3 regions of the Brevibacterium linens genome follow, and region 3 is predicted to be linked to each of the others. Evidence: predicted binding sites of a transcription regulator. Region 3 holds the regulator's gene; each other region holds the start of a gene.
What was found. Region 3 encodes HspR, which represses chaperone genes until heat shock. Its sites were predicted from a motif close to AAGTTGAGTCNNNNNGACTCAACTT; they were not measured.
Positions count from the first base shown of each region.

Region 1: a site for HspR is predicted at 1,521-1,545, ahead of CXR29_RS03625 (ATP-dependent Clp protease ATP-binding subunit). Genes of this name have one in related genera too.
Region 2: a site for HspR is predicted at 1,184-1,208, ahead of clpB (ATP-dependent chaperone ClpB). Genes of this name have one in related genera too.

Region 1 is NZ_CP026734.1:865,007-868,280, reverse strand. It holds gene CXR29_RS03625 (ATP-dependent Clp protease ATP-binding subunit) at 1-1,502, opposite strand, end outside; gene CXR29_RS03620 (DUF3152 domain-containing protein) at 1,619-2,410, opposite strand; gene CXR29_RS03615 (VOC family protein) at 2,516-3,184, opposite strand; gene CXR29_RS03610 (VOC family protein) at 3,172-3,274, opposite strand, start outside.
Region 2 is NZ_CP026734.1:3,498,148-3,501,421, forward strand. It holds gene CXR29_RS15790 (Na+/H+ antiporter) at 1-1,081, shown strand, start outside; gene clpB (ATP-dependent chaperone ClpB) at 1,271-3,274, shown strand, end outside.
Region 3 is NZ_CP026734.1:3,391,898-3,395,171, reverse strand. It holds gene CXR29_RS15345 (nucleotide exchange factor GrpE) at 1-215, shown strand, start outside; gene CXR29_RS15340 (DnaJ C-terminal domain-containing protein) at 394-1,410, shown strand; gene CXR29_RS15335 (heat shock protein transcriptional repressor HspR) at 1,431-1,871, shown strand; gene CXR29_RS15330 (DUF1206 domain-containing protein) at 2,022-2,897, shown strand; partial or broken gene CXR29_RS15325 (hypothetical protein) at 3,043-3,225, shown strand.

The sequences.
Region 1 (3,274 bases), 1.3 Mb from region 3:
GCGGTCTTCGCGGCCTCCGCGTCCGGGTTCTCGGCTGATTCGATCCGAGCGGCCACCTCGTTGATCTCATCGCGAACGCGGCCTGCGCGCTCGTAGTCCTCGACCTCGATGGCGGACTTCTTCTCCGCCTCGAGTTCGGAGAGCTTGAGCTTGAGCGCGTCGATGTCGACCGCGGGTCCGCGCCCCAGCGACATCCGGGCGCCGGCCTGGTCGATGAGGTCGATGGCCTTGTCCGGCAGGAACCGGTCGGTGATGTAGCGGTTCGACAGCTCCACGGCTGCGCGGACCGCCTCGGCGGTGTAGGTGACCTCGTGGAACTCCGCGTAGCGGTCTTTGAGCCCGTCGATGATCGTCACCGCATCCTCGACGCTCGGCTCACCCACGGTCACCGGCTGGAAGCGGCGCTCCAGGGCGGAGTCCTTCTCGATGGTGCGGTACTCCTTGAGCGTGGTTGCGCCGATCATGTGCAGGTCGCCGCGAGCCAGCCGCGGCTTGAGGATGTTGCCGGCGTCCATCGAATTCGCTTCGCCGTTGCCGCCGGCACCGACGAGAGTGTGGAGTTCGTCGACGAAGACGATCATGTCCCCGTCATCGGCGATCTCGTTCAGCGCTCCGGTCAGACGCTCTTCGAAGTCACCGCGGTAGCGGGTGCCGGCGAGCATGCCGGGCATATCGAGCGCGATGATGCGCTTGCCCTGCAGCTGCTTGGGCACCTGACCGGAGTGGATGGCCTGGGCGAGGCCTTCGGCGACCGCGGTCTTGCCGACGCCTGCCTCGCCGAGGAGGACCGGGTTGTTCTTCGTCCGGCGGGCGAGGATCTCGATCGTCTGTTCGATCTCCTCTACTCGGCCGATGACGGGATCGAGTCTGCCCTCGGAGGCGAGTTCGGTGAGGTCGGTGCCGAACTTCTCCAGCACGGACTCCTGACCGTCCTCACCCTCGGCCTCCTGGCCCGGGTGCATGCCTGCGGCTTCGGCCGCCTCGGCGCCGGCCTGCAGTGCGGCCTGGGTGACTCCCGCCTGGGCGAGTATCCGACCGGCGGGCATCTCCTGATTGAGCACGAAGGCGAAGAACATGTGCTCCGGATCGATGTAGGTCGATCCGAAGGCTCGCGCTACCTGGTAGGCATCGAGCAGGGCACGCTGGGCGGAGCCGGTCAGTGTGGGAGTGGAATCCGCCTCGGTGTCGGTTGCAGCCGGAAGCCGCTCTTCGATCGCATGGGCGATGGCCTCGGGGTCGGCGCCTGCCTGGCGCACGGCGGAGATTCCGGGTTCGGAGTCGACCATGGTGCGCAGAATGTGGAGTGCGTCGACCTCGGACTGGCCGTGTCGTCCTGCGAACTCCGCGGCCGCCTCGATGACCTCATGGCTGCGCTTGCTCAGCAGTCGGTTGATGTCGACGGAACGGCCTCGGCGGGCTCCGGTCTGTCCCTGGAGGAAACGAGCGAGGAACTCGTCGAACGAGTCTCCGCCCGAGCCTGCGGGTCCGAAGAATGTGGCCAAAGCTGACCTCCTCTTTCAAAGTTGAGCGTATACGACTCAATCAACAGAGGCGGGCGCGCGGTTATTCCCGAGTCGGCTGAGGTCGGTGTCACATGCGGTGACGGGCGGACGTGCGGTCAGCCCTTCGAGGGCCAGCCGTTGGGCTCGCAGCCCTGCAGACCCTTCGTCTGCTGCTGCATGAGCGGTGCCGTCCTGCCCGGCCCGGGGCAGGACTCGTGGCCGTGGCCGAGAGCGTGACCGACCTCGTGATTGACGAGGTACTGCCGGTACTGGACGATGTCGTCGAACTCGTCCGTGGCAGACACCCAGCGCTTGGCGTTGAGGATGACATTGGGTCCGTTGCGGCACGAGAGTTTGCCCAAGGTCCGCAGCGGCAGACACATCTCGTCGACGGTGTCGGGGCTGGCGATGGAGATCATGACGTCCTGACCGTCATCAACGAGTTCGATGGAGACGTCGTCGATGTCCTGCCAGCCGCGTTCGTCCTGCAGCGTCCTGATGATGAAGTCACCGGCCTCATCGACGTCGATGGGCAGATTGTCCTCGACGCGCAGAGCGACCTTGAAGGTCTTGCCGTCGTCGCGGTTGGGTCCGGTCTCGTCCTTCGGCCGGTCCCATTCGCCGCTGCCGTGGGTGTCGATATCGTCTTCGCTCACCCCGGCGGCTCCCGCATCGTCAAGGCTCGCGGTCTCGGAAGGCGAAGGGGATGCCGTCGGCTCACCCGACTGCGTGGTCTCCCCCGTCGGGTCGGCGGAGGCGGCAGGAGTCTCGGCGGCCTTCGGAGTCGGTCGGGTCTCGTCGTCGGCGGCGGGCGCGCAGGCACTCAGCCCGATGAGCAGCGCGACTGCGGCAAGGGAGGTCAGGGTGCGGAGGCGTGGGCGGGAGACGGGGCGGGTTCGACTGAGCACGCCTGTGAGTCTATCCGCTGCCGATTCATCGAGAAACGGGCTGCGTGTCGAGAAACGGGCGCGCACACCCGTTTCTCGACACGCAGCCCGTTTCTCGGCGAGTGATCAGAACTCGAGGATGCCGCCGGGCCCGCGCAGCCTGGCATGCAGGCGACATTCCGACCCCTCGACCACAGTGGTGTCCCCGGCCCCGAGCTCCTCGAGCACCTCCCGTGCGGCCTCAGGTTCTGGACTGTCCACACGGAAATCGAGCAGCTCGAGGGTGGGCAAGGCCGCCTCGGCGGGGTGGACGGATTCGCCCCAGTCGATGAGGAACGGCTGCGCACCTGAGCGGGGCAGCGGGGAACGCGTGGTCAGCCGCCACTCGAGACGGTCGCCCTCGGCGGTGTCGCGGGCCATGTCCTGAACCTCCCCGAAGTCGATGCCCGCGGTGTTCGCGGCCGCGATCTTCGCGAGGAATGCCGGCGGGTGGATGGCCCAGGTCTGCAGGGTCGGCTCGGAGGCCAGATGCGCGTCGAGCGGCAAGGTCCCGTCAGCGGGCGGTTCCTGCTGCGGGTCGGGGCCGAGGATTTCGAGATAGGTGCGCGCCCCCTCCGGCCAGCCCGCCGGGGCGAGCCCGAGGAGATGATTCGCGGTCCCCCGTCCCGGGTGCGAACCGCCGGGGACCGCGCGCAGGCCGGTGGCCTCTTCCACGGCGGCGACCCCGGCCTCGAGGTCGGGCACCGTGATGATGAGGTGGTCGAGCTGCGCGGGAATGGTGTTCAGAGTGTCCATGATCCACCCGGACCTTTCAGTTGAGTGTGCAGGCCTTCAGTCTCCCCCGCTTCGTCGCCCGGGGCAATGATGTCGAGTCCGATGCCGAAG
Region 2 (3,274 bases), 110 kb from region 3:
CGCGGTATTGGCCGGCACCGAGGTGGACTACGCAGACCTGGCCGTGTCGTTCGTCATCTCCGCCGTCGTGGCGATCCTCGTCGGCCTGGTGCTGTCATTCGCCGCCTGGTGGGTGATGGAGAAGATCGATCACACGATCGCTCGGTCCTCCCTCATGCTCGTCCTGCCCTTCGGCGTCTACCTCGTGGCCGAGCACTTCCACGCCAGCGGGGTCATCGCCGTCGTCGTGGCCGCCCTCGAAGTGCGGCGCCGCGATGTCGAGGGGAACTCCGCGGAGCGGGTGACGCAGAACTCGACGTGGCAGGTCCTCGAGATGCTCATCACCGGGATCGCCTTCGGACTCATCGGCCTCGATCTGCGTCTCATCGTCGAATCCGAGCATGCCGACCTCGGGCGAGCGCTGCTCGTCGGCGGCTTCATCGCCGTCGTGGTCGTCGCCGTCCGCTTCGTGTGGCTGCTGCTGGGCACACTCATCGAACGCAAGCGACGCGAGGAGGATCCCGACGCCGCCCCCTTGAGCGTCCGCGATGCCACACTGATGACCTGGGGCGGGATGCGCGGCCTGGCCACAGTCGCCCTCGCCCTGTCGATCCCGGCCACGACGGCCTCCGGCGCCCCGTTCCCCGGCCGGTCGTATGTCGTCGTCGCGGCGGCGGTGGTCCTGCTGGTCACGCTGGTGCTGGCGGGCCTGAGCTTTCCGACAGTCGTCGCCGCCCTCGGCATCGACGACGAAGCGGAGAAGGAACATCAGGCGACCAGGGACATCGCACTGCGCGCCTACAAGGCCGCGATGCGCGAGATCAAGAACGATGACAGCCTGCCCGACGACATCATCGAACCCCTGCGTGCGAGGTTCAAAGTCCTGCACGATCAGCTCAGCGGAACCACCGATGACCAGGCGAGTTCGGAGCAGGCGATGGCGTTCAAGGAACACCGGGAGCAGATGTTGGCCGTGCAGAAGAAGGCCATGCAGTCCGCCCGCGCCGAGGTGCTCAAAGCTCGTCGTGAGCGCGGCACCGATCCGGAGGTCGCGGACAAGGTGCTCCACCGCTTCGACCTGCAGTCGGTCATCACAAGGTAGGGGCGGGTCGGTCCCGACCGGACGGGATTCCGGGCCGGTCCCGGTGGGGCAGGGGCACGCATCCGGGCGGGATGCTTCGACGAAGATTCCTCTGGAAATTCAAAGTTGAGCGGAATAGACTCAACTTTGTCGATGTTGTTCTAGGCGAGAGTTCAAATCAGCCCGGAATCTTAAGAAGGAGATGCGCAGATGGACGCACAGATGACAACCAAATCCCGGGAGGCGCTGCAGACTGCGGTCAACGACGTCGTCGCCCGGCACAACAACCAGATCGAACCGGCCCACCTCGTGGCCGCGCTGCTCAAGCAGCCCGACTCCCTGGCCTCGGCCCTGCTGACGAAGGTCGGCGCCGACCCGCAGTCGGTGCTCACCGCGATTGAAGCAGTGATCGGCGGGTTCCCCACGGTCAGCGGCGCCTCGGTCAGCCAGCCGGGCCTGTCCCGCGCCGGACTCGAGATGATGAACCTCGCGCAGGAGGAGATGACCTCCCTGGGCGATCAGTTCGTTTCTACCGAGCACCTGCTGCTCGCAGCGGCGGCCGGAGATGACGGCGCCGGAGAGACGCTGCGCGCGAATGGGGCGAACCGGGACGCACTGCTTGCGGCCCTGCCCGAACTGCGCGGAGGCAAGAAGGTCACTTCGGAGAACCCCGAGGACACCATGCAGTCGCTGGAGAAGTTCGGCGTCGACCTCACCGCCACCGCCCGCGAAGGCAAGCTCGACCCGGTGATCGGCCGCGACAAGGAAGTGCGCCGCGTCGTCCAGGTGCTCTCGCGCAGGACGAAGAACAACCCCGTCCTCATCGGTGATCCCGGCGTCGGCAAGACCGCCGTCGTCGAGGGCCTGGCCCAGCGGATCGTGGCCGGAGACGTGCCCGAATCGCTGCGGGACAAGACGCTGATCAGCCTCGACCTGTCCGCCATGGTCGCCGGTGCGAAGTACCGCGGCGAGTTCGAGGAGCGGCTCAAGGCCGTGCTCGAGGAGATCAAGAACTCCGACGGGCAGATCATCACCTTCATCGACGAGCTCCACACTATCGTCGGAGCCGGCGCCGGCGGGGACTCCTCGATGGACGCGGGCAATATGCTCAAGCCGATGCTCGCCCGCGGCGAGCTGCGGATGATCGGCGCCACGACTCTGGACGAGTACCGCGAGAACATCGAAAAGGACCCCGCCCTTGAGCGCAGGTTCCAGCAGGTGTTCGTCGGAGAGCCCAGCGTCGAGGACACGATCGCGATCCTCCGCGGGCTCAAGGAACGCTATGAGGCGCACCACAAGGTCTCGATCAATGACGGCGCGCTGGTGGCCGCGGCGACGATGTCGGACCGGTACATCACCGGCAGGCAGCTGCCGGACAAGGCCATCGACCTCGTCGACGAGGCGGCCTCCCGCCTGCGGATGGAGATCGACTCGGCTCCGGTCGAGATCGATGAGCTCCGCCGCGCCGTGGACCGCCTGAAGATGGAGGAAATGGCCCTGTCGAAGGAGACCGATTCCGCATCGGCCGAGCGCCTGACCGCCCTGCGCGCCGACCTCGCCGACAAAGAGGAGGAGTTGCGTTCGCTCGAAGCGACGTGGGAGTCCCAGCGTGCCGGCCTCAACCGGGTCGGTGAGCTGAAGACGAAGCTCGACGAACTGCGCTCGCAGGCCGAGAAGGCTCAGCGCGACACGGACCTCGAGACCGCATCCCGCCTGCTCTACGGGGAGATCCCCGCCGTGCAGAAGGAGATCGCCGAAGCCGAAGCAGCAGAGGCTCAGGCCGACGCCGGTCAGACCTCGGATCCGATGGTCTCGGACAAGGTCTCGAGCAGCGATATCGCCGAGGTGGTCTCCTCCTGGACGGGCATCCCCGCAGGACGCCTCGTCCAAGGTGAGGTCGAGAAGCTGCTCGAAGCCGAGAACATCCTCGGTGAGCGCCTCATCGGTCAGAAGAACGCCGTCGCCGCGGTCTCCGATGCCATCCGCCGTTCGCGTGCGGGTGTCGCCGACCCCGACCGTCCGACCGGTTCGTTCCTGTTCCTCGGGCCCACCGGTGTGGGTAAGACGGAGCTCGCGAAGTCGCTGGCGGACTTCCTCTTCGACGATGAGAAGGCCCTGATCAGGATCGATATGAGCGAATACGGTGAGAAGCACACCGTGTCCCGCCTCGTCGGTGCCCCTCCGGGCTACGTCGGATACGACGAGGGCGGCCAG
Region 3 (3,274 bases):
TGAACAAGCTCGTCGAATCGCTGAACAAGATCGGCGTCGAACAGTACGGCGAGGTCGGCGACGAGTTCGACCCGAACATCCACGAAGCGCTCATGCAGCAGCCGTCGGATGAGGTCGAGAATCCGACGCTCTTCCTGGTCATGCAGCCGGGCTACCGAATCGGGGAGCGCATCATCCGCGCCGCCCGCGTCGGTGTCCAGCAGCCGGAGGACTGAACGACAACGATCGCCGAGGCGGCCGTCCGCCCCGCACGCCGGTTCACCGACGTACGGGGGCGGGCAACCGCCTCGACGGCGGTCCGGATCTTCGGGGCAGTGCCCCGGGGCTGCGGATTGTGAGAGGACAAGTGAATACCGTGATGACAGGATTGATTGGAAGGAAAGGAGGTGCCAGGTGAATACCGGACCTCAGAATGATTGGTTCGATAAGGACTTCTACAAAACCCTCGGCGTCTCCAAGGATGCTTCCGACGCCGAGATCAAGAAGGCCTATCGCAAGCTCGCGCGCAAGTATCACCCGGACGCCAACCCCGGGGATGAGAACGCCGAAGAGAAGTTCAAGGAGATCGGCCAGGCCCACCAGGTGCTCTCCGACAAGGAATCCCGGGCGCAGTACGATCAGGTCCGTGCCATGGGCGGCGGTGCCCGGTTCAGCGCCGGCTCCGGTGGACCCGGCGGGGCTACGGGCGGCGGATTCGACGACGTGTTCTCCGACCTCTTCGGAGGCGGCGGACGCACCAGGACCCGCATGACCTACGGCGGTGGGGGAGACGTTCCCCCGGACCTGGCGGATCTGCTCGGCGGATTCGGCGGAGGTTTCGGCGGTGGCGGTTACGGCGGCGGATATTCGCCGCCAGTCAAGGGCGGCGACATCAAGTCGAGCACGACGCTGTCGTTCACCGAAGCGAGCAACGGAGCCTCGGTGAAGCTGAACATGCCCGGCGGGAAGCCGCTGACCGTGCGCACCCCGATCGGGGTCAAGGACGGACAGAAGATCCGCCTGGCCGGCAAGGGCAAGACCAGCCCCAACGGCGGCGAGCCCGGCGACGTGATCCTCACCGTGCACGTGAAACCGCACCCGGTCTTCACCCGTGACGGTGACAATCTGCGCATGGACCTGCCCGTCAGCTTCGACGAGGCGGCCCTCGGCGCCGAGGTCAAGGTGCCGACCCTGGGCGGAACGCCCGTCAAGGTCAAGGTCGCACCGGGGACACCCTCGGGACGGACCCTGCGCGTGCGGGGCAAAGGTGTGAAGACGAAGAAAGGCACCGGCGATCTGCTGGCTACGGTCCAGATCGTGGTGCCGCAGAACCTGTCCAAGGAGGCCAAGGCTGCGGTCGAGTCGTTCAGGACTGCGACCGAGGGTGAAGACCCCCGCGCCGGCCTCCTGGACAAGGCCAAAGCCAGTTGAGGTGATGAAACACAATGCACATGCACATTTCGTCGAGTGCGGCGGTGTATGTCATCTCGGTGGCCGCGGCTCTGGCGGGCATGCACCCGCAGACGCTGCGGCAGTATGACCGACTGGGTCTCGTCTCTCCGGAACGCACTGCGGGCCGGGGCCGGCGTTATTCCGGGAAGGACATCGCCAGGCTGCGACTGATCCAGCAGCTGTCGCAGGACGAGGGAGTCAACCTCGTCGGGATCAAGAAGATCATCGACCTGCAGAATCAGGTCGATGCACTCAGGAGCCGCAATGAAGAACTCGAGGACGAAGTTCGGGCACGCAGGTCGGCACAGGAACGCGATGCGCGCGTCTTCGCGGCCGGCACCGTGGGCGGAGACGTCGTCTCGATCTCGCGGGGACGTCGCCCGCAGGGCCGTCCTGAACCGGGAGCCCTGGTGCTGTACAACCGGTACCGGCGCGGCTGAGTCGGCAGTCGCCGGTCAGAGTCGGTGTGATCGGATCTGAGGCGGAGTGCGAACCCATCTGGGTATTCGCGCTCCGCCTCTTCGCATCTGTCCGAGGATTCTGTTTGTTTGCGGCGCAGAAAAGTACAGATGCTGTGCGACACTGACTCTGTGGACGAGAAAGAGAAGGTTCGACAGGTCGCCGACAGCGCTGATTCGGCGGCTCAGGAAGCCGCGGACAGCCGCTGGTTCGAGCGTGTGGCCCGCGCGGGATTCATCGCCAATGGATTGGTCCACGCCATCCTCGGCGCGACGGCAGTGACGATCGGCCTGGGGCAGGGCGGCGGCGAAGCCGACCAGGCCGGAGCGGTCGGACAGATCGCTTCGCAGCCCTTCGGCATGGTGCTCATCATCGTCTGCTTCCTCGGCTGTGCGTTGATGGCTTTGTGGTGCTTGGTCAACGCGTTCTTCGGCTCAGCATCGCTGCGTGGCGCTGGTACTCGGGATCTGCAGGAGAAGCAGGGGAGGAAGCAGTGGATCGACTTCTTCACGATGGTCGGTTCTGCCATTGCCTATGTGGTGGTTGCCGCGACCTTCTCCCAGTTCGTCTTCGGCGGAGGATCCGACTCTGGCAAGGCGAGTTCACAGGCCTCGGCGACCGTGGCGAAGGCTCCGGGCGGACTGTATATCCTCATGGCTGCCGGCGCCGTGATTGCGATCATCGGCATCGTGTTCTGTATCAATGGTCTGCGCCGGAAGTGGAAGGATGAGCTTCGTCGGCCGCGCAGCGCGTTCACCCGCTTCCTCGTCGGTTTCACCGGTGTTGTCGGGTATCTGGGCAAAGGTGCGACTTTGCTGTCGGTGGGCACCCTCATCGTGGTGTCGGCAGCGACCGGCGACCCGGAGGAATTCACGGGAATCGACGGAGCGCTCAAGGGCATGCGCGACCAGCCGTTCGGGCCGTATCTGCTGTTGGCAGTGGGCCTTGGCTTGGTTCTCTACGGCGTATTCCTCGCGCTGCGCTCGAGGTACGACCGCATGGATTGAGCAGTCTTCTGTTGCGCGGCAACTGGCGCAGCGCCCGCAATGTCCCCTGCCGACATCTGCTCGAAACAGAAACTGACACGTGCAGAAACAATCGACTGCGAACATGATTCCTGATCGCACTCGCCGCACGAGTCAGGAAACCACGATGACGCTGTCCGCAAGCAGGACCACACCGCCTCCCGCGACCCGGAACGAAGCGAAGCTCGCCGCCTCGGAGAGCCTCGAGGACTACACCCTGCGCTTTGCCCCCAGGTCCTACTGGAAATGGGCCCCGGGAGTCGTAGCGACGAGCGCATTGGGCGGCATCGCCTACCTCGCCGACTTCTCGACCGACCGTCTCGGCGAACACGTACTGCCCGCGGACGCTCCACGCAGTC